One region of the Roseibium sp. JB4-4 genome, then DNA from elsewhere that is predicted to be linked to it. Evidence: predicted binding sites of a transcription regulator. Region 1 holds the regulator's gene; each other region holds the start of a gene.
What was found. The regulator LexA, encoded in region 1, represses DNA repair genes until DNA is damaged. The targets are predictions, from matches to a motif close to TGTTCNNNNTGTGTTCNG.
Positions count from the first base shown of each region.

Region 2: the regulator LexA is predicted to act here: its motif matches at 4,029-4,046, upstream of ACZ1HV_RS09250 (PA0069 family radical SAM protein).
Region 3: the regulator LexA is predicted to act here: its motif matches at 3,929-3,946, upstream of parE (DNA topoisomerase IV subunit B).

Region 1 is NZ_CM146333.1:253,509-261,196, forward strand. It holds gene gltX (glutamate--tRNA ligase) at 1-759, opposite strand, end outside; gene ACZ1HV_RS01230 (DUF4131 domain-containing protein) at 1,008-1,550, shown strand; gene ACZ1HV_RS01235 (ComEC/Rec2 family competence protein) at 1,628-3,319, shown strand; gene lexA (transcriptional repressor LexA) at 3,344-4,066, opposite strand; gene ACZ1HV_RS01245 (PPC domain-containing DNA-binding protein) at 4,224-5,093, opposite strand; gene ACZ1HV_RS01250 (acyl-CoA synthetase) at 5,090-6,676, opposite strand; gene ACZ1HV_RS01255 (alpha/beta hydrolase) at 6,831-7,640, shown strand; gene fumC (class II fumarate hydratase) at 7,663-7,688, shown strand, end outside.
Region 2 is NZ_CM146333.1:2,015,506-2,023,193, reverse strand. It holds gene ACZ1HV_RS09275 (F0F1 ATP synthase subunit A) at 1-664, shown strand, start outside; gene ACZ1HV_RS09270 (F0F1 ATP synthase subunit C) at 737-961, shown strand; gene ACZ1HV_RS09265 (F0F1 ATP synthase subunit B) at 1,044-1,595, shown strand; gene ACZ1HV_RS09260 (F0F1 ATP synthase subunit B) at 1,606-2,085, shown strand; gene ACZ1HV_RS09255 (ribonuclease HII) at 2,169-2,828, opposite strand; gene ACZ1HV_RS09250 (PA0069 family radical SAM protein) at 2,874-4,007, opposite strand; gene ACZ1HV_RS09245 (glycosyltransferase) at 4,118-4,810, shown strand; gene ACZ1HV_RS09240 (VOC family protein) at 5,236-5,604, shown strand; gene ACZ1HV_RS09235 (MFS transporter) at 5,857-7,053, opposite strand; partial or broken gene ACZ1HV_RS09230 (LysR family transcriptional regulator) at 7,167-7,688, shown strand, end outside.
Region 3 is NZ_CM146333.1:541,114-548,801, reverse strand. It holds gene ACZ1HV_RS02515 (DEAD/DEAH box helicase) at 1-659, opposite strand, end outside; gene ACZ1HV_RS02510 (sulfotransferase family 2 domain-containing protein) at 967-1,698, opposite strand; gene parE (DNA topoisomerase IV subunit B) at 1,799-3,847, opposite strand; gene ACZ1HV_RS02500 (tetratricopeptide repeat protein) at 4,456-5,295, shown strand; gene ACZ1HV_RS02495 (hypothetical protein) at 5,303-5,620, opposite strand; gene xth (exodeoxyribonuclease III) at 5,807-6,589, opposite strand; gene ACZ1HV_RS02485 (HesB/IscA family protein) at 6,653-6,994, opposite strand; gene ACZ1HV_RS02480 (deoxyguanosinetriphosphate triphosphohydrolase) at 7,151-7,688, shown strand, end outside.

The DNA.
Region 1 (7,688 bases):
ATAGGCTTCGGCTCCGGTTGCTCCATGGCGTTTTGACAGTTTCGCGCCATCAGGCCCGTGAATAAGTGGAATATGCGCCATGGCAGGGACTTCCCAATCAAGCGCTTGGAAAATCAGAGTTTGCCTGGCGGCATTTGTCAGGTGATCGACACCGCGGATGATATGCGTGATTCCCATATCATGATCGTCGACGACCACGGCAAGCATATATGTCGGTGTGCCATCCGATCGCATGATGACAAAATCGTCCAAATCCTTGTTTGGAATGACAACTCGGCCCTGGACCAAATCCTCGACGACGGTCTCGCCGGACTGTGGCGCTTTGAGGCGAACGACCGGTGCGATGTCCTTTGGCGCTTCTAATGGATCACGATCGCGCCAGGTGCCATCGTAGCGGGGCGGACGACCTTCAGCCCGCGCCTTTTCGCGCATGGCATCAACCTCTTCCGGCGAACAATAGCAGCGATAGGCTGAACCGTTTGCCACCATCTGTTCGACGATTTCGCCGTGACGTCCAACGCGGGAAAACTGAGAAATGGGATCTCCGTCCCAGTCAAGGCCCAACCATCCGAGACCGTCAATCAAGGCGTCAACGGCTTCATCCGTGGAGCGGGCACGGTCGGTATCCTCGATCCGTAGCAGCATTTTTCCGCCAAAATGCTTGGCAAACAGCCAGTTGAACAATGCGGTGCGAGCGCCGCCGATGTGTAGAAAGCCGGTCGGCGAAGGAGCAAAACGCGTGACGATGTCTTGTGCCATGGTGCTAATTAAAAGTCTCTGTCAAGATAACGGCGCAGGTTGCGCCTTTGAAGGTGGCGCGGTCTTAGCACAGGCATTGGCAAGGCTAAATAGGCACTTGCCCGTTTCTTTAGGAGATGGAAGGATCAGCAGGTGGTGCAGCAGCAAACACCGCCCGAAAAAAACAGAGCCGCAATTCAGCGGCTTCGCATCCTGCATCTCAAACCCAATTACTCGAAAACGAACCTCACCAATACCGCAGGGGCCGGATGGACAAGGCTCAGTCCGCCTGGGCGGTTCTGGCGGCGCTCACGTCAAAAAAGTCCGGCGTTGTTCAGAGCCGCATCTGGGAAGATCAGGGGCTTTTGTGGTGCTGCTTCGCATTTTCTGCAGGAATTGCGATCTACAAGATTTTGCCGGCTGAGCCCAATAGGATCTTGCTCACTGCGCTTACGCTTTTTGCAATGGGTGCTGTTTACCGAATTTCCCGGCGAGGGTCTTTAAGCAGGTTTGTTCTGCTCCTTCTGGCGCTGGTTTCCGGTTTGACTGTCGCCAGCGTCAGGACAGCCACGGTCGCGGCCCCAAAACTCTCTGAAATGATGAATGTCACGCTGACCGGGTTTGTTCTTGAGCGACAGGTCAATGCGCGCGGTGTTCGGCTGCTGCTGCAAGTTGAAACCGTCAATGATCGAACGCGATCGGACCTGGGATTTCCCAAAAAGGTTCGGATGCGGGTGCCGGCAGGCGACATTGCCAGACCGGGGCAAATGGTCGAACTGCGGGGGAGGCTTTTCCTCCGGCAGGACCAGTGATGCCTGGGGGCTATGATTTTTCTTATCGAGCCTTCTATTCCCAAATTGGTGCGACGGGGTTTGGCTATGGGCCTTCAATGGTCTTGGCATCTGACAATACGCCACTGACGATCCAAGCCAGAGCACTGGTTCAGAACCTGCGCGAAGGTATTGCAGACAAGATTAGAACTGTGATGGGGCAGGGCCCGGAAACTGCCCTTGTTGTTGCCCTCCTTGTGGGGGACCGAAGCGGTATCACCGAGGTGCAAGAGGAAGCACTTCGCGCAGCAGGATTGGCTCACATCCTGGCAATTTCCGGATTGCATATGGCTCTTTTCGCAGGGGGTGCATTTGGCGCGGTTTTGTTGTTGCTTTCGCTGTTTCAACCGCTTGCACTCAGATGGCCCATTCACAAATGGGCGGCGGCAACTGCGCTATGCGCCGCGGTTGGTTATTTGCTCATTTCCGGCGCGGCCGTCGCAACTCAGCGCTCATTTGTGATGATCGGACTTGTCTTTCTTGGGGTTTTGGTAGGCCGTCGTGGTTTGACGCTTAGAAGCGTTGCTCTTGCCGGATTTCTGCTTCTGTTGATTTCACCAGAACGCTTGTTTTTTCCCGGGTTCCAAATGTCCTTCTCAGCTGTCATTTGCCTTGTCGCCGTCTATGAGCTTTGGCGCAGTCGAGACAAAGAGAGCTGGAAGAAAGACGTTCGTGTTGGCTTGCTGCCAAGGATCTTTGCTTCTTTGGGAAAGTGGTCATTCGGTCTGCTTGTAACGGCAGTTGTTGCCGGACTTGCAACGGGGATTGTCGGGGCACACCATTTCGGCCGGATTGCGCCCTTTGGCGTGGTTGGCAATATGCTCGGAATGCCTGTCTTTTCATTGCTGGTCATGCCTATGGGTGTTCTTGCGCTCATCCTAATGCCATTCGGACTGGCCGCAATTCCTCTTGCCTTTATGTCGATTGGCATTTCCTGGTTGCTTGATATTTCAGAATTCACCGCAGCTCTGGGGGGCGATACAGGGACCGTCGGCAATCTCTCCGCGTTGCCTACCCTGTTTTTGATAAGTGCGCTGTTTCTGGTTCTTCTGGTGCCGGGGCGGTGGCGTTTGTTTTCAGCAGCGCCATTTGCCCTGGCGATACTCCTGATTTTCTTGTCTCGGCCTCCCGATATTCAAATCGCGTCTTCGGGTTCGAGAGTTGCGGCTCGCGACGAAAACGGTTTCTTGAACCTATCAGTCAACCGTTCTTCCTTCGTGACAGAACTCTGGCTTCAAAAAGAAGGGGTTTCCGTGTCTGCGATTAAATCGCGCAAGATGAAATCGCCCCAGCGGAACTGCGATCAATCAGGATGTGTGATCAGAGCGCATGCGCCAGTCGATCAATTGCCGAACGGTCAAAACGTCGAAGTGCCTGTTTCAATTGCATTTCCTCGGCATGCGGACGCTTTATTTCAGGATTGCCAATTTGCCGATCTGATCGTGACCGATTTAATCGTTCCAGATGGTTGCCGAGCAGCCATTGTTATTGATGCAGAAACGAGAGCCAGGCGAGGGGCGGTGTCTATTTGGCTGTCTGCGCAAGCAACGGCGCGCGACGACAAATTGCCTGACAAGCAGCAGCACACCGCTGAAACCGGAAATCAAAAGATTGATGGCACTGACAGGCGTGACACCCAAGCCGCAACCACCATCGTCTCAAAAATGATTTTCGCAATTCCAGAGGCACCAAGACCCTGGCACCAAATAGGAGAAATGACGCGCGCAAACCTGACCTCGAAAGCCAAGTGAAGCCGTTAGTAACGACCGTACGATCTAATACTGGCGAAACAAAGCAACGAGACGTCCTTGAACACGAACACGCCCCGGTCCGAAAATTCGGGTCTCATAAGCTGGATTTGCGGCTTCGAGTGCAATGGACGCACCTTTTTTGCGAAGTCGCTTCAATGTTGCTTCCTCATCGTCAACCAGTGCAACGACAATGTCACCGCTGTCAGCTGAATCTGTCCGACGAATAAGGACCGTGTCACCATCAAGAATGCCGGCTTCGATCATAGAGTCACCGCGCACTTCCAGTGCGTAGTGTTCGCCCTTGCCGAGAAGCTCTTGAGGGACAGTGATTGAATGACTGTGGTTCTGAATTGCTTCAATCGGAACACCGGCGGCGATCCGGCCCATAACAGGTATTTCTGTGCCTGCGACTTCAGGAACAGATGGAGCAGGAGAAGGAGACTTGGCGCCTTCTCCCTTGCCAAGAGAGCCCTCGATGACTTCGGGTGAGAAACTTCCACGTGGTCGTGGAGCCCCAAGGCCGGGAGCAATTGAGTCCGGAAGGCGGACAACTTCCATGGCTCTGGCCCTGTTTGGCAAGCGACGAATAAAGCCGCGTTCCTCAAGAGCCGTAATGAGCCGATGGATACCAGACTTGGAACGCAGGTCCAGCGCGTCCTTCATTTCATCGAAGGACGGTGGAACACCAGTTTCCTTCAGTCTTTCATGAATGAACATGAGCAGTTCGTACTGCTTGCGCGTCAACATAACGGTTACCCCTGACCTAGAATCGGACTGGTACAAATCGAGAACACCTTAGCTGTTCCTATTGTGTTCTGCAAGGGTAAATGTTCTCTTACTGTTCTATTGCCGCCGTTTTCACGGAATTGAACGGAGTTCATCAATTACGGCTTTAGAACGTGTTTCAGTCAGTTGAAATCAGCAGCAATTCGCAGGTTACGAGGGTCGGGCACCCGCCGGGCTGTGCAACCCCTTGATGGAGATTTCCGTCGAGATCTATGCAGCGTATCTGAATCCGTTGGCCTTGATTGGGTTCGCAGCCACTACCTGATTGCAAGAGGATTTCAGAGATAAGGCCTGTCATGGGCGGCGACGATGTGAATTCAGCACCTGCGAGACTGCCGAGACCGACAACCTTGAAGGTGTTGGCCCCAATAGTCGAAGCGAGATCGCAGATACTGTCGTGAAGATCCTCAAATGGTGCCAGCGTTGTGATGAGAGCGTTCGGCGGAGTGGAGGGGGCGACGATGGTTTGCGATGGCTTGATGCGGAAAAGCGTAAACTCAGTTTCGAGGTCGTATTCGGCTTCGAAACCAGCTCCCGTTAAGCCATATCCGGTCAGATCCGCTTTCCTTGCGAGGGACACGCTGTCCGGAAGGAGGTGGCCGAGATGGACATTGCCGTTTTCAAGCCAGTAGGCGTGAATATGCGCAAACCACTTGCCGTCCCGGAGGCCCAGAATGGCAACGGCTTCGATGAGTGTTGATCCTTCGGAGGCCTGTTTGTCGCTATACCAGGCGGCATGCCTGTCGTCGATCGCACGATCCGGCATGACATAGTCAAAGGCGTTGAGTTCCACGCCACCGAGATCAAGTATCGCGGATTGATAGCCTGACGCTTCGATCCACTGGCCAAGCTTTTCCAGCAGACCACCTCCATCGGACAAGGACAGCGCAACCGGTTCAGCATGGCATGGGAGAGAGGGTCTGCGTTGAGATGCAATTGGTCCAGGGTGCTTGATATCATCAAGTGTCCGTGGAACTCCGCGTCTCATATCAAGCCTTTTTCGATCAGAAATTCACGTACCAGCTTTTTCGTGATCTTTCCGTAAGCGCTGGTGGGCATTGCTTGAATAAACAAATATCGATGCGGTCTCTTGTATCGGGCGATCTTTCCGGCAAGAAATTCGCTCAATTCTGCCGCTTCCGGTTCCGGTTCAGAATTGGTTGAGGCCACACACACCGCAAGTCCGACTTCTCCCCATTGAGGGTCTGGAATGCCAAGAATTGCAACCTCCGACAAGGAAGGATGTGCCAACAAAACTTCCTCCACTTCCTTTGGGTACACATTCGACCCGCCTGAAATATACATGTCTGACGCGCGACCGGTTAGATAGAGATACCTGTCTTCGTCCATATGACCGATGTCCCCGGTTCGAAACCAACCGTCGCGAAACGCGTTTTCATTGGCGGCATCGTCTTCCAGGTAACCAGCGCAGACCGCAGCCCCGATGACGCAGACCTCACCTGTTGTTCCAGGTGGCAACAAGGCACCAGTTTCATCCTGTATCGAAACTTCAATTCCGGTCCGTTCGGTGCCGCAAGTGCCGATGCGCGCCTCAGGGCCGTCTTCTTGCACGTGATCCTGAGGGCGCAGGACGGTTATGTTGCCTGTCACTTCACCAAGTCCGTAGTACTGGACCAAAACAGAGCCCAGCTTCTCGAGAGCCAGCTTCTGATCTTCGCGGTACATCGGAGCTCCGGCATAAATCACATGACGAAGGCTCGAATGATCGTAGCGCTCGACAGCCGGGTCTTCGACGAGGCGTTTCACAATAGTGGGAACCGTGAACATGTTGCTGACCTTGTGCTTTTCGATCAGTTCGAAAGCGACTGTGGGGTTAAAGCCAGTTCTTGGCATCAGGACATGTGCCGTTCCTGCGGAAAGCTGCGCGATTTGCTGGAGACCTGCGCCATGCGAGAGAGGTGCTATCACGAGCGATGCATCTTCTTCGTTTGTTCCTGGCATCAGGTCTGTCATGTAGTTGACTGCAACGAAGCCGATTTGGCCATGCGACAGGACCACCGCTTTTGGCCGGCCGGTGGATCCGGATGTGAAGAACAACCAGCAGGGATCAGTGTAGTCGACCGGTGCATTTGGAAATTGTGTTCCCATGTGGCTGGTTAACAAGGTTTCATAGGAAACGCCAAAGGCGCTTTCTCCAATGCTAACGATACCGCGCACGTCCGGATTGGCAGCCTTGACGGCTTGTGCCTGTTCTTCGAAGTCTGCGTCGCAGAGCATCACCTTGGCTTTTGATTTCTCGCAAGTGTAGGCAGTCTCCGCAGGGGCTTGTCGAAAGTTGCAGGGTACCCAGATCGCACCAAGACGAAAGGCAGCAAGCATGATTTCGGTCATTTGATTGGAGTTTTGCGCCTGAACGAGAAGGCTGTCACCCTTGGTGATGCCGAATCTATCGCTTAGGGCTGCCGCGAGCGCTGAGACGCGCCTGTCGAGTTCCTGCCAGGTCCAGGTGTTGTCTTCCCAGATGATTGCCGCGCGGTTAGGCCACCGGGCCGCGTTTTTGGTCAAGAAGTGTGCCAAGTTGGCGACCCGGTTCGAGCTACGCTCTATCATTGGCTAAGTTCCCTTCATCCCACCCGGAAAGTCCAGAAACCTAGGCTGAGCATCATAAGCTTGACAAGCTGGCAAGGAATGAAACGTTCCCCAGACACAAATATCCGTGCAAGGATACCTGTTGTGTTTCGCAATAAGAGACTTTGAGCGGGAAATGAACGAGCAAGAGACTTTCGATTGGGACGATGCATATGCAAATGCTGCGCACATTCAAGATGCTGCGAGCTTTCCGCCGCGCTGGGAAAAGGAAGCCAGTGCGTTCCGGGATACCTGGCCCATAAAAGAAATCGATGTCGTCTATGGTGATAGTGAACGCCAAAGATTTGATATTTTCAGTCCTGACGGGCCATCACGTGGTCTGATGGTTTTCGTGCATGGTGGCTATTGGCTGCGTTTCGACAAATCCAGCTGGTCGCACCTTGCTGCCGGTTGCCTGAACCAGAACTGGACCGTTTGCCTGCCTTCGTATGAGCTGGCACCTTCGGTCAGGATTGAAGATATCACCTTGCAGATTGGAGAAGCCATCAATACAGCCGGTGACCGTTTGGACGGGCCTATACGTCTTGCTGGTCATTCTGCGGGCGGTCATCTGGTGACACGGATGCTTTGTGCGGATACACCGATTTCGCCAACCTTCCTTGGAAGAATTGAGAAAGTGGTCTCCATTAGCGGACTTCACGACCTTCGTCCGCTCAGGAAGACCGCCATGAATGCATCTTTTAATTTGTCGGAAGATGACGCAGCAAGGGAGAGCCCGGCTCTTGCAGAGCCTCTCAGGGAATGCCCCGTCGTCGCGTGGGTTGGAGAAGACGAGCGCCCTGAATTTGTACGCCAGTCGACCTTGCTGGCTCAGGCTTGGCCAACCGCGACTTGTCATACAGAACCTGGCCGGCACCATTTTGACGTGATTGAAGACCTGATCGATCCGAATAGCGGGCTGGTGTCCGCTCTGTTGAAGGACTGACCTGGTAAGCGGGGAATGCCGAATGCGCAGAGAAAGCGACAGTCTTGG
Region 2 (7,688 bases), 1.8 Mb from region 1:
TTCGTTGTTCATGGTTTTGACCGTGGCAGCGACATCTGCGTTTCTAATCTTCTCGACCAGCGGTCGCGGCCTGGTGCCGACCCGAGTGCAGTCGGTCTCGGAAATGATGTATGAATTCATTGCCGGAACGCTTCGAGATGCGACAGGAACCGACGGGATGCGATTCTTCCCGCTTGTGTTCTCGCTCTTTATGTTCGTTCTGGTCGCCAACCTCTTCGGGATGTTCCCGTACTTCTTTACCATCACAAGCCACATCATTGTCACCTTCGCCCTCGCGATGTTGGTGATTCTAACCGTGATTTTCTACGGGTTCATGCGGCACGGAATGAAGTTCCTGAAACTCTTCATTCCAAGTGGCGTTCCTGGCGCACTGATCCCGCTGGTGACCATGATCGAGGTTATCTCGTTCCTGTCCCGCCCGATCAGCCTTTCTGTTCGTCTGTTTGCGAACATGCTTGCCGGGCACATTACATTGAAGGTCTTCTCCGGCTTTGTCGTCAGCCTTAGCGCTATGGGTGCCCTGGGCATTTTCGGCGCGATTCTGCCGCTCGCAATGACGGTCGCCTTGACGGCGCTGGAATTTCTTGTCGCTTTCCTGCAGGCCTACGTCTTTGCCGTTCTGACCTGCATGTATTTGAACGACGCAATTCATCCTTCACACTAAGGGTAATCCAAATCACACGGCGATAGAGCGCCGTGCGTGAGAAATCTGCAAACACATCTAGGAGCACGTGTCATGGAAGCAGAAGCAGCAAAATACATCGGTGCGGGTATCGCATGCCTGGGCATGGGCGGCGCTGGTATCGGCCTCGGCACCATCTTCGGTAACTACCTCGCAGGCGCCCTGCGCAACCCGTCCGCTGCCGATGGCCAGTTCGGCCGTCTTATCTTCGGCTTCGCCGTGACGGAAGCTTTGGGCATCTTCTCCCTTCTGATCGCCTTCCTTATCCTGTTCGCTTAATCGCTCTCAAACAGCGACATTTGATGCGACTCCGGTGGCGGCGCTCCAATAGCGCCGCCTAGCCGGATTTAGGAGACAGGAAATGGCAGGCGAAACGACCACTGAAGGCCATGCGGCCATCGCGGAAGCAGCCGGCGAGCACGGCGTGGGCTTCCCGCCGTTCGATGCGACGACTTTTGCGTCCCAGTTGTTCTGGCTCGCAATCACTTTCGGTATTTTCTACTGGATCATGAAGAACGTGGCGATGCCGCGGATCGCAGGGATCCTGGAAGACCGGAAGGACCGCATCGCCGGAGATCTTTCCGAGGCCAACCGCCTGAAGGCAGAAACCGACGCAGCGATCGCCGCGTACGAACAGGCACTCGCCGAAGCTCGCAACAAGGCTCATGGGATTGCTCATGACACGCGGGCAAAGTTGAAGGCCGAGCAGGATGCGCGCCGGGATAAAGCTGAGACCGAACTCGGCGAAAAGCTGAAAGCGGCGGAAGCACATATCACCGGCATCAAGACTGAAGCACTGTCCCAGATCGAAGAGATTGCCGGAGACACCACATCAGCTCTCGTAGAGCAGTTGATTGGTAAGGCTCCGACCAAAACCGATCTGAACAAAGCGCTGAAGTCGGCGATGAACTGAGGAGACGATCATGGACGCAACATTTTGGGCCCTGGTCGGTCTCGTTCTCTTCTTTGCACTGATCGCCTATCTCAAGGTGCCCGGCAAGATCGGTGGATCGCTTGACGATCGCGCCGATACAATCCGCAAGGAACTGGAAGAAGCACGCAAGATGCGTGAAGAAGCCCAGGCTCTTTTGTCGGAATATCAGCGCAAGCGCCACGAAGCTGAGGGCGAGGCAGAAGCCATCATTGCTGAAGCCAATTCGGAAGCAGAGCGTTTGACGGTTGAAACCAACCAGGCTCTTGAAGAGATGATCGCGCGCCGCACAAAGGCGGCGGAAGACAAGATCGCTCAGGCAGAAAGCCAGGCAATCTCTGAAGTTCGCGCCAAGGCAGCCGATATCGCCGTTGCAGCAGCCGAGGAGATCCTCGCTGCAAAGGTTCAGGACAAAGTCGCCGACGACATCCTGACCAAAAGCATCGCGCAGGTAAAAGAGCGCCTGAATTAATACTTGGGAACTTCCGAGTTGAGATAAAAAAGCGGCCTCTCGAGGCCGCTTTTTTCATGCGTTTTTTACATTCGCACTGCACATCAATCACTCGACACTTCCGCGGCCAGCCGGACGGGTTTGAAACTCATCCTGTGATGGACCGTCGGGCCAAGTGCCTCAAGCGCTTCCTGATGCCTGGGCACTCCATATCCCTTGTGTTGGGCGAAGCCATATCCCGGAAACCGGTCCTCCAGCCGGACCATCATTCTGTCCCGCGTAACCTTGGCCACAACGGACGCGGCAGCGACACAAAGGCAGCGGCCGTCGCCCTTGATCAATGCCTGGCCCGGTTGCGATAGACCGGGTGGAATGTCTCTGCCGTCGATCAAGGCATAGCTGGGGCGTTTTGGCAGTCCGTTGACGGCTCTCACCATTGCGGAAAGTGTCGCCGCGCGGATGTTGAGACGGTCAATCGTCGCCGGTGAGGCACTGGCCACACAAATCCAGGCGCTGGAAACGATGTCCAGATACAAGGCTTCGCGTTTGGCCTCGGAGAGCTTCTTGGAATCATCCAGCCCATCCGGCACGCGCTCGTAGTCAAGAATGACAGCAGCAGTGACAACCGGCCCGGCCCATGGCCCGCGCCCGGCTTCGTCAACACCGCACAAAAGCCCGTCAAAATCCAAGGCGTACCTGCGCTCAAGAGATAGGTCCGGGCGATCGGGAAAAGCCAGATCGAACAGGGAAGGCGTGCCAGTCATGTCGATCAACCTGCCGTTTGCAAGAAATCACTTCAAGCCGGGACTTCAAAAGAGGTCCAGTTGCACACCACCTTTTTGAGGTTGGCGGAAATCATTCAGGTTCAGTTTCTTTCTGCGTAAGCTGAGGCCCAGACGTTTTGCAGCAAGCGAATAGCGTTTGGAGATCTGATCCGCATAGGGACCTCGTCCTCTCATGCGTTCCCCCCATTTGGCGTCATAGTCTTTGCCGCCACGCATGGATCTGATGAGGTTCATGACGTGCCTGTATCGGTCAGGGCGATGCCTGAGCAGCCAGTCGCGGAACAGTTCGGAGACTTCAAGGGGCAACCGTAAAAGGACATAAGCAGCTTCCTGTGCACCGTGCTCGGCAGCTGCTTCCAATATGTTTTCAATCTCACTGTCGGTCAGAGCTGGGATAATGGGTGCCATCATGACCAGCGAGGGAATGCCTGCTGCGTTCAGGGCCTTGATAGCACCAAGACGTTTGTGAGGTGCGGACGCGCGGGGCTCCATGGCACGGCACAACTTTTTGTCCAGGGTGGTGACGGAGAGCGCGACCTTGACCAAATTGCGTTCGGCCATCCGCGCGAGGATGTCGATGTCCCTGGTCACGAGTGCTGACTTTGTCACGATCGCGACCGGATGAGAACAGTTGTCGAGAACTTCCAGGATTTCCCGCATCAACTTGTATCCGCGTTCCAGCGGTTGATAGGGGTCGGTGTTCGTGCCGATGGCGATCACGCGCGGAATGTAGCCCGGTTTGGACAATTCCCGCTCCAGAAGCTGCGCCGCATTGGGTTTGGCGAAAAGGCGGGTTTCAAAGTCCAGCCCGGGAGACAGTCCCATATAGGCGTGGCTTGGCCGCGCGAAACAGTAGACACAACCATGTTCGCAGCCGCGATAAGGGTTAATCGAACGGTCAAAGGAAAGATCGGGCGAAGAATTGCGCGTTATGATCGTCCGTGCACGCTCTTCCTGTACCTCGGTTTGCAATGGGGGCAGATCTTCAAGAGTGTCCCAGCCATCGTCAAAGCTTTCATAGGCTAGGGGTTCAAATCGGCCGGACTTGTTAAGTGCTGATCCCCGGCCTCTTGTTCTATCCTCCTTCAACCGGGAAGCACTGTCTTCGGGAATGTCGGCCGTTTGCTGCGCTGCAGCGAATTGCGTAGGCGCGTTCATGATCGTTTCAGGCGAGTAAATGAGAACATAAGTAGAACATTAGCCAATTTCCGCGCGTTCTCAAGCCCATTCACTCGCACTTTGAAAAAAATCCTGTAGAACTTCGGGACATGATTAGCGTCATTATTCCGACATACAATTCCGAAACCGAGCTGGTCCATGCCCTCTCGGCGCTTGTGCCCGCAGCCGCGGAAGGCGTCGTGCGCGAAGTCGTGATCGTGGACGGTGGCTCATCGGACAATACCGGCAAGGTCGCGGACGCGGCCGGTTGCCACTGGGCGGTCTTGAAGAAATCAAAGGCTGAACGCCTCGCGTTGGGTGCTGAGATCGCCAAAAGAGGCGACTGGTTGCTGTTCCTGCAGCCTGAAACGCTGCTTGAGAGCGGTTGGCACCATGAAGCACAGGCATTTGTCGAACGGGCAGCCCGCGCGCCAAACGGACCCCGGACGGCGGCCAGCTTTCGGCTGCGATACGAAGCCTTTGGGCCAGGTGCCCGTCTTGGGGAATCCGTCGCGGCGTTCCGTTCCCAGCTGCTTGGCATGCCTTATGGAAATCAAGGGCTGCTGATCTCACGTCAGTTCTATCAAAAGCTCGGTGGTCACAGGCCTTTGCCGCAGCTGGAAGATCTCGACATAGCAAAGCGCATTGGCCGCGGCCGAATGGTGTTTCTGCGGGCAGCCGCGGTCACATCCGGCGAACCGCAGCGGGAGGGCCTCATTGCAGGCTTGCGCCAATCATTTGCCCGGTTCTGCGTCGGGATCCTGCGCATTCCGGCAAGGGTCGCGATCAAACTCCACGGCTAATGACAGGCAACGGCGAGCCAGGGAACGTCCCCTTATGATGGTGCACTCCGACATTGATCGGAGCCCCTAGAGCGGGACTGTCATCTGTGTTGCAGCAGCTCACAAACCGTCTGGGTTTCCCTTGCCTTTGCACCTTGAATGCAATTCAGATCCCGAGGGATCTGAGCGCATAGTTTCTTGGGACCGTGCCCGAGGACGTATACTCATAATTGAAGAGTGGCCGATGCCCGCTTCAGGTATAACTGCCGGGGTTGATCCATCTGCCGCGTTTGGCGGCTATGCGGACATCGCTGCCGTTGCTAATCCGCAATTACGCAGATAAAATGCGTGCATGATTGCCTGAGTATCCCCACGCAAACCGCTCTTTGGTTTTACAGCGCGCCGCCTCATAGGGCGCAACAATTACTCATGCAAAAAGAAAAATCATGATTAGCTACATCACTCTTGGGTCAAATGACCTTGCTGCTTCCGCAACTTTTTTCGATGCGTTGTTCTGCGCAATAAACGGTACACGCGCCTTTAGCCTAGACAACATGATCGGCTATAGCTTTGGGCCTGAAAAACCCAAAATAGTAGTGACCACGCCCTACAATGGCGAAACTGCGTCTCACGGAAATGGTGCCATGGTTGCGCTCGCAGCAAAGGATCAAGATCAAGTCGATGCCGTTCATGCTCTGGCAATTGAACTCGGCGCAACCGATGAAGGAGCCCCGGGTCATCGAGGCAAGAACTTTTACGGTGGTTATTTTCGTGACCCAGACGGAAATAAGTTCAACATTAGCTTGACGGTCTGACTGTCTTCAGCGCTATGGACCATGAGAGGCAACTCAAAGGGTGCCTCTCATGGTCACTCTGGGCTCAAACCCGCCATTCGCTTCAGTTGGGGGCTGTCAGGTTGCAATGCGCCCCCGGAACGGGCCCTAACTGTTTCGCTCTCACCTGCCGAAAACAATCGCTCTCTGCGATTGGGTCAAACGGTCTGGCCGCGGGCAAAGGCAACCCTGATCGTAACTTGTTCAACGATCATTTCATTCTACTTGTGACTCCTATCGTGCCCAGGTGTAGACCGGAAACCGGCGCTCTCCCGCCAGGATCAGAATGGCAACCCCGAACACCAAGGACGGGATCAGAGAGATTTCCAGCCAACCAACTTGTTCAGCGAACCAGCCACCGATCATAGGCAGCGGGAATGCGATGCCGTAGCCGATGAGAGTCATTCCTGCAGACAGCTGTGTCACAGCTCTTCCTTTTGCAATGACGGCTGGCAGCGATACCAACAGAATGAGTTCTACCGATGCTGCGAACCCGGTGAGCAGGGCACCCAACCAAGAAGCCCATCCGGAGAAGAAGGTAAATAGAGCAAGCCCGAGCACGGCCAATCCCGCAGATGCCGCTATGGGCCTTCGCCTGCCAATCCAGCCTGGCGCTGCCAAAACTGCAAACGAAGCCATCAATGGGGTCGCGTTGTAGAGCAACAGTAACCAGGCAAGTGCATCACGCTCACCTCGTGCATCCAGTATCACGCCGATATAGGAGTTGATGACATAGAATAGGACAACCGATCCGGCCAGGAGCAGCCCAAATTGCCAAACGCGCGCGTCGTTCCAGTTTGGCAGTGATGCAGTCGATGCCGGATCCTGCGTACCGACTTCGGGTGCATCATTGGTTTCTTTGGGCGCACGCACGAACGTGACTGCCAACGATATGAGCAAGATGGGAACAGACCACAGGAACAACGCCATGCGCCAGTCTTCGCCGGCCAGTGGCAGCACCAAAGGCAAGGTCAATCCTGCACCAGACACTTCCCCAACCATCATACCGTTCAGATATACGGCATTTCCGAGTGCAATGTGTCGAGGCGTCCAAACCCTGGTCGCCGCGGGTAAAGCAGTCTGGAACAGGGCAACGCCAAATCCCATAAGAACAGAAACCGAAAAAAGCATCAGACCCGAAGGCGCATATCCGCGCGCGGTGGAGGCCACTGCCATCAGCAAAACACCAAAAGCAATTGCAGCTTTCAAACCGAAGCGTCCAATTAGGAAAGTCGCGGGGATCGCGCCAAAGGCAATGGCGACCACAGGCAACATGGTCAAAGCTCCGATCCCCATAGCTTCCAGCCCATAGGATTCCGCAATGCGGGTTGCCAATGGAGGAGTGGCCAAAACCGGTACACGCAGTGTCCAGCCGACGAGCCACAAGATAGCCAGTGTGAAAATCGGAAGTGTATGAAGGCGCCGGCGCAAATTTTGCTCCTCTGGTGGCAATTCAAGAGCGTGGGTCGGCTGAATATATAATTTCTAAAAAATTGCAGTAGATGTGTTATTTTGAAATCTGATATCTAATTTTTGGAAAGCAAATGAATCGATTTGCCGAGATTGAAGCATTTGTGGCCGTTGTCGAGACTGGCTCGTTTTCAGCTGCGGCTGAACGCCAAGGTGTGGCGATTTCAGCAGTCAGCCGCAGGGTTGACGAAATGGAAGCACGCCTTGGCGTCAGACTTACACTCCGCTCGACGCGTGGAGTAAAGGCCACCGAAAGAGGCCGGGAATATTACGCTCACTGTCTGCGGCTCTTATCTGATCTGAACGAAGCAGACAGCGCGATTTCCGGTCAAGACAGACCGATAAAAGGTCTCATACGCGTCGCTTGCCCGCCCGCATTCGGTTTGCGCTATCTGGCACCACTCGCCAACCAATTCGCAGCGTCGAATCCCGAGATTCATTTCGACATGGAATTAAGTGATCGGCCCGTCGACCTGATCGAAGGGGGATTTGATTTTGCAATACGTCTCGGGCATTTGGATGATCCGGCGCTGACCTCGGAACCCCTTTTTCTGTCCACTATGTCGTCGCAGCCAGCCCGGCCTTTTGGGATCAGT
Region 3 (7,688 bases), 290 kb from region 1:
AGCTGTGTGACGTTTTCTGCAGTGGACGACGTCGGTGCGACTTCAATACGTGCGGGGTTCTGAAGGAATGTTTCTGTCAGTCGCTGAATTTCCGGAGGCATGGTTGCGGAAAAGAACAGCGTCTGCCGCGTAAACGGGATCAGTTTGCAGATCCGTTCAATGTCCGGAATGAAGCCCATGTCGAGCATCCGGTCGGCTTCATCGATCACCAAGATCTCGACACCCTGCAAAAGAAGCTTGCCGCGTTCGAAATGGTCTAGCAAACGGCCGGGCGTCGCAATCAGGACATCGGTGCCACGGTCGAGCTTTTTGTCCTGCTCTGCGAAAGATACACCGCCAATGAGGAGTGCCACATTGAGCTTGTGATTAGCGCCGTACCTTTCGAAGTTTTCTTCGACCTGCGCTGCAAGTTCACGTGTCGGCTCGAGAATGAGCGTCCTTGGCATACGCGCACGGGCGCGTCCCTTTTCGAGCAGGGTCAACATCGGCAGCGTAAAACTTGCTGTTTTACCGGTGCCCGTTTGGGCAATGCCAAGAATGTCGCGCCGCTCCAGAACCTGAGGTATGGCACCCGCCTGGATTGCCGTTGGTTCTTTATAACCTGCTGCATCAACTGCAGAGAGGACCTTCTCGCTTAAACCGAGAGTATCAAATGCCATGGAGCGGTGTGCCCGAATGTTGTGATGGTTAGCAAACAGCGCCTTGGACGGACCACGCGCCGATTTGGCGCACACCCTACATTTATGCGCTCAGGTGTCAATGCGTCGTTGAGGTAATTTGCAAAGAAACTCGAGTATTTCCATTAAAGTTTTGCCATCTCAGTTAATAAAGGAAATGGACGTGTCCGCGATTTCTGTTGCATTGAGCAGTTAGAATTACTCGGATTGAACGTTTTGACAGCAGTCAATGCGTCTTCAGGTCGACACATGCGAGCTGAAATCGAGGAATGAAATCAAGCAGAGGATGTCAGGCGTAGGCTGCTTCTTCGGCATAAAAGAGATCATAGTCGGCGTGGTAGCGCCGTTGCAATTTCCGGCGAATGCCTTCGTCTTCAAACGAGCATAAAGTGCTGTCGGAGACGAAATCAGAAATACGATACCGTGATCTCGGCACGTTTCGTATCGCAACCGTGCTTTCAGAGAGGAAAGCGGCGAGCGAACGTTCAAACTGCTCTACCTGCAAGACAACGTCTGCTGTCAGCGTACCTTTGTGTGTCAGAGCTGCCGACTGGCTGCGGAAAAGGTTGTCAGCTTCCAGATCCGAAATTGACGAAATGTGATCGACGAATTCTTGTGGAGACATAAGCTGATCAAAGCCGCTTTCGCTGTAGTAGGACGGCAACGCATTTGGAGACAGAATGACACGCTCATAACAGTAGGAAACACGTTGAACCGGATCCTGGACCCAGGCGATGACCTTCGTGTCGGGGTATCTTCGCTTGAGTTCACGGGCCGTCAGCAATTCGACGTCGCCATGAAATAGAAGTTGCTCGTTGCGTTCACTCAAATGTGGATCATGTCGGATTGACCGTAGCGAACGGTTGTTGCCCGCCAGATGATTGAGAACTCCACCAAGGGCCTGAAAAGCAGGCTCTGCAACGCGAGCGTAAGCGATGTCGTGTCCTGGAAATACAAGATAAACGTGATTGCGCAACGGTCGTAGCCGCCGATCGAAAACTGAATAAACCCGGTTTAACATTATACTTGTCCGGCACCTGAAAACGGTTGCTATGCAAAAAGGCCCAGCCTTCCAAGCAGCCCCCGACTAAAAAACTGTCTTAAACTATCCGTTTTCGGCCCTAAATATCAAGGTCCTCTGCAAATTCTGCATTGTCTTGAATAAAACGGAACCTGGCTTCGGGTTTATTGCCCATAAGCCTTTCGACGGCATCATTGGTATCCCCGATTTCGCTCTCATCGACGTCCACTTTCAGGAGCGAACGCTTCGAAGGATCCATCGTGGTTTCTTTCAACTGGGCTGGAAGCATTTCTCCAAGCCCTTTAAAACGGCCGATTTCGACCTTGGATTTGCCTTTGAATGCTGTCTCAAGAAGCTCGTCTTTGTGCGCGTCGTCGCGGGCATACAGTGTTTTGCCCCCTTGGCTGAGACGATATAGAGGCGGAACTGCAAGATAAAGGTGACCGCCGCGAATGAGTTCCGGCATTTCCCGGTAAAAGAACGTAATCAAAAGTGAAGCGATGTGCGCGCCATCCACATCGGCATCGGTCATGATCACAATCTTCTCGTAGCGAAGATCTGTCTCGCGATATTGAGACCTGCTGCCGCATCCAAGTGCTTGAATGAGATCTGCCAGTTGCTGATTGGCCACGAGTTTGTCACGGCCAGCATTGGCAACGTTCAGAATTTTTCCACGCAACGGCAATATGGCCTGGTTGGATCTGTTGCGCGCCTGCTTAGCGGAGCCGCCCGCCGAGTCGCCCTCGACGATAAAAAGTTCGGTGCCTTCTGCCTGGTTCGCAGAACAATCTGCAAGTTTGCCAGGAAGCCGGAGTTTTCGGACGGCGGTTTTGCGGGCGACGTCTTTTTCTTGCCTGCGGCGAAGGCGCTCTTCCGCACGGTCGATGACCCATTCAAGCAGTTTGTTGGCCTGATTGGGCGAAGCTGTCAGCCAATGGTCAAACGCATCACGCACCGCCGCTTCTGCAATTCGAGTTGCTTCATTGGACGCGAGCTTGTCCTTGGTCTGGCCGACAAACTCAGGTTCCCGGATGAAGACGGAGAGCATGCCACCTGCTGACGTGAGCACATCATCGCCAGTGATGATGGAAGCCTTTTTGTTGCTGGTCAGTTCCCCGTAGGCTTTCAATCCGCGAAGCAGCGCATAGCGGAAACCTGCCTCATGCGTCCCACCTTCGGGTGTCGGCACCGTATTGCAATAGGAATTGATGAAACCGTCACCGGCAAACCAGCTTACAGCCCATTCCACGGAGCCATGTTTACCAGCATTGTCTGTTCGGCCGGAGAAAACCTCGTCAACTACTCTGCGTTCCTTGGTCAACCGTTCGGCGAGAAAGTCCTTCAAGCCACCAGGAAAGTGGAAAACGGCCTCTGCAGGCGTTTCATCCTTGTCGAACAAGAGGTTGGGTGCACAGTGCCAGCGGATCTCTACGCCACCAAACAAGTAGGCCTTTGACCGCGCCATCTTAAGCAGCCGTGCCGGTTGGAATTTTGCGCCTTTTCCGAAAATCTGGGCATCGGGTTTGAAGCGCACTTGTGTTCCACGGCGGTTTTGGGTGTCGCCAACCAGCTCCAGTGGACCGTCCGCCTTCCCACGACGAAAGGTCTGACGATAAAGCTTTCGACTGCGTGCAACTTCGACGACCAGTTCCTCTGACAAAGCGTTGACGACAGAAATACCAACGCCATGGAGACCGCCGGATGTTTCATAGACTTTGCTGTCGAATTTTCCGCCCGCATGCAGCGTGGTCATGATGACTTCCAGCGCGGACTTGTCCTTGAATTTCGGATGGGGGTCTACCGGAATGCCTCGGCCATTATCCGTGATCGTCAGGTAGCCGTCGTCCGCAAGCGTCACATCGATCCATGTTGCGTGTCCGGCGACCGCTTCATCCATGGAATTGTCGATAACCTCAGCGAAAAGATGGTGTAATGCCTTTTCATCCGTTCCGCCGATATACATGCCTGGCCGGCGGCGCACCGGTTCCAGACCTTCAAGAACTTCAATGTCAGCTGCAGAATATTCATCGGAAACGGCGGCAACAGCAGGCATGGAGCGCGGTTTCTGCGGTGCGCGAGATCGCGTTTCCTGCTCCACTGGAGAGGAAACCGCGGCATTGCCGGCAAATAAATCGTCTTTCGCACTCATTCCATATCGCCTGGTTGGTTTTAGATCTTCGTCGATTGTGTCTTAGCGGGCTTTACCTACACCGAATCGCTTTCCAGTTTGAAGGACAAACATAGAACGGCAAGGCGATTTGGCCAAAAGCCCCCGTTTTCAACAGTTGCGCAAGGCGCCGCATGCGCTGGAAACACATCATCAACCAGACTGTGCGCATTATTGTTCAGCGTGTGGGACGGGGTGAGGGGTCAAATTGTGCCAATTTCGCAACACTTGAACATAGAGTGGCAACCGGGTTGCTCGAATGAAGACATTGCCCACGTTCGGCCATGTTTGCCATTCAACCGTTGCGTTACTATCAGCCAACAAGCCGGTTGTACTTCGTGACGGCTATGAGGCGGATTGCGACACAAATAATCTGCAAATGGTCTTAATTGGGCGGCAAACGGCCCAACTTAGGCCGAATTGATTGGCCATTTTTGGCCATATCAAACAACGGGGTCCGGCGAGCGCTTCTCGACAGGACACAGTGAAATCAAATGCGCATGGCGCGGATAAAAAACAAGACCGTCCGTCGGAAAAATAAATTCTGTCCGGCGGATAATAGTGTGAATGGGATGCAAAAGAAGAGTTCATTGATTCAACGCCTAGGAAAAACCGGAACTGTGCTCGGTGCGTTGATGATTGCGGTCATGGCAGGCGAGGCGCTGGCGTTTGATGGACAGCCGGCGGCCCCGAGAACTATTGGCCCGCAGGATCTTTCTCCCAGCGAAGCTTTGCGCGCTGGAGCGCGTCAATATTATTCCGGCGACAAGGCAGCCGCGCTCAGCTCTCTACAATATGCTGCGGAAAACGGTCAGCCTATGGCGGCTTGGAAACTTGGCGAGATGTACGCCAAGGGCGACGGCGTCAAGGAAGACGACCTGAAGGCTTTCGAGTATTACAGCCAGATCGTTCGTGAGCACGGTGAAGATAGACCTGACGCACCAGACGCGCCATTTGTTTCCAGCGCATTTGTCGCACTCGGCTCATACTACCTGACCGGAATAGACGGTGCGGTTCCGCAAAGTGAAAGCCGTGCGCGTCAGATCTTTACACACGCTGCATCCTATTTTGGTGACGCAGCCGCTCAATACCAGCTTGGTCGAATGTACCAGAACAACAACAGCCGCATGGCCGTTCGTTGGTACAATCTGGCGGCGCTCAAGGGACATGTCGGAGCTCAGGCGCGCCTTGGCGAAACACTTTACGAGATCGGCAACTCCGAAAAGAAAAAGGCCCGCGGGTTGATGTGGATGACGGTGGCACGTGCGCAGGCCTCAGGCGGCGATGCGAGCTGGATCAACGCCATGCACGAACAGTATTTTGCGGTTTCTCCGGAAACCGTGCGCCAGCAAGCGCGTTCTCTCGCCGACGGTTGGATTGAACAGAACCGTCCGGACATCCTGGCCTCGCAGCAGGTACCCTCTCAGTAATCCAGCGTTACGAGTGATGTCGGCCCGACAAGGGGGGGATCGCACCGGCTGCTTTTCCGTTTCCGGTGTTTTCGGAGTCATAAGCTTCGAAAGCGGGCAAGGGGCACTGCTGAAATTCCATGACGTATTGTTGAGAACCATCTGGCATGTGGCCATTCGCATGCCATCGGGGCTTTTCAAGCATATCGATCTCGCCGACGCCATAGTCTTCACCTTTGTACCGGCAGGTGCAGGAGATGGATTGTGAGTATGAGGGCGCTATGTTCATCAAAAGAAAGACAACGAAAACCGTTGTGACAGGCATCAAACGTGCGCGTCCGGCCATTCTGCTCATCGCCGGAATGAAAGGTCCGCAATTTTGAAATGCGGACGGATATGTTTGGTCCGTTACCCCATGACCTCAAAAGACTAGCACGGCTTTGGAACACTGCAAGTCCCGACGTCAACCGCATTGCTTTCGGCCCAGTTCAACTGGCCGAAACACGAAAGCTGTGTGGATTATGAAAGAGAATCAGGCTGCGAGATCCACCCAGACCGGAACATGGTCCGACGGTTTCTCCCAACCGCGAACGTGTTTGTCGATGCCACATCCGGTCATCCGATCGGTTGCCTGCGCTGACATAAGTATATGGTCAATGCGGATGCCATTGTTCTTCTGCCATGCACCAGCCTGATAGTCCCAGAAAGTGAAGGTCTCAGGAGCTTCTGTACAGGAACGGACTGCTTCCGTAAGGCCGAGGTTTAAAAGTGTTCTGAAGCGCCGTCGGCTTTCCGGCTGATAAAGCGCATCTTCAAGCCATCCCTCGGGGTTTTTCGCGTCAACGGGGTCTGGAATGACGTTGTAGTCGCCAAGCAGCAAGAACGGGGTTTCGTCTTTCAGCCGTTCTTTGGCGTGCGCAATAAGTCGGTCCATCCATTCTATTTTATATGGGAACTTTTCGGTGCCCAAAGGATTGCCGTTGGGAAGATAAAGGCAGCCGAAACGAATGGCGCCGCTTTCCGTTGATACGCTTGCCTCAATGTAACGTGCTTGTTCGTCAGCATCGTTTCCGGGAAGCCCCCGTTGAACGTCTTCCAGCGGCGATTTGGAAAGCAGGGCAACACCATTAAAACCCTTTTGCCCATGGGTCTCTACATTGTAACCGAGGTCCTCAAAGGGCTGGCGTGGAAAATTCTCATCAACCGATTTGATTTCCTGAAAGCAGGCAATATCGGGATTTGTTTCTTTCAGCCAATCCTGGACCGTATCAATGCGCGCCTTAACTCCATTGATATTCCAGGTCGCAATTTTCATGGCTGAGTTGCCTCCGTTTCGAAAGGGTCGGGGCAACAGCCCAGTTAGAGTGCCTTGCGGGTTCTAGATGGTGAAGCTGGTACCGCAGCCGCAGCCAGCCACCGCATTTGGGTTGTTGATTTGAAAGGACTGACCAATCAGATCGTCAACGAAATCAATCTCCGACCCACCCATATACTGCAGGGATATCGTATCGATCAAAACCGTCGCGCCCGGGTTCTCAATGACGAAATCGTCGTCTTCGCTTTCGCCGACAACGTCGTATTTGTACTGCAAACCGGAACAACCGCCGCCTTCCACACTGACCCGAAGCATACTGCCCGCAGGTTCATTTGATAAAATGGACGCAATTCGCTTGGCTGCGCGCTCGCTGACTGTTACTCGATTTTCAAGTGTCTCGGTCATGTGTAGCCGACTCGCTGAGTTCTTGGAGCATTCAAGAGCATTAAACCTGATGTATCGAGATAAGTATGTTTTGAAGTAGCCCACGTCAATGGAGTGGGTATCTCGCAGCTTCGGGAGATGGTACGGGACAACGCAGTGAGCGAAGGTTGGCAACTGATGAATGCGGATATCGGATTTGGAGCGCAATCGCGAGCGGTTTACGCGGAAAACCCGTTTCGCAGCCGCGGTCGTCTGTTTCCAGAAGCCGAGAGTCCGACCAGAACACCATTTCAACGGGACCGGGACAGGATAATTCATTCTTCGGCCTTCCGGCGCTTGAAGCACAAGACCCAAGTCTTTGTGTATCATGAAGGCGATCACTTCCGCACGAGGCTGACGCACACGATTGAAGTTTCGCAGATTGCGCGATCACTGGCCCGCGCACTGCGTCTGGATGAGGATCTGGCAGAGTGCCTGGCGCTGTCGCACGACCTCGGACACACCCCATTCGGGCATGAAGGTGAAGATGTCATGCATGAATGCATGGCACCATTTGATGGTTTCGACCACAACGCGCAGTCCTTGCGCGTCGTGACGCACCTGGAACAGAGATATGCTGACTTTGACGGATTAAATCTCGCCTGGGAAACTCTCGAGGGCCTCGTTAAACACAATGGTCCTTTGGTGGGCTCGGACGGAAAACCGATCGGGAAGT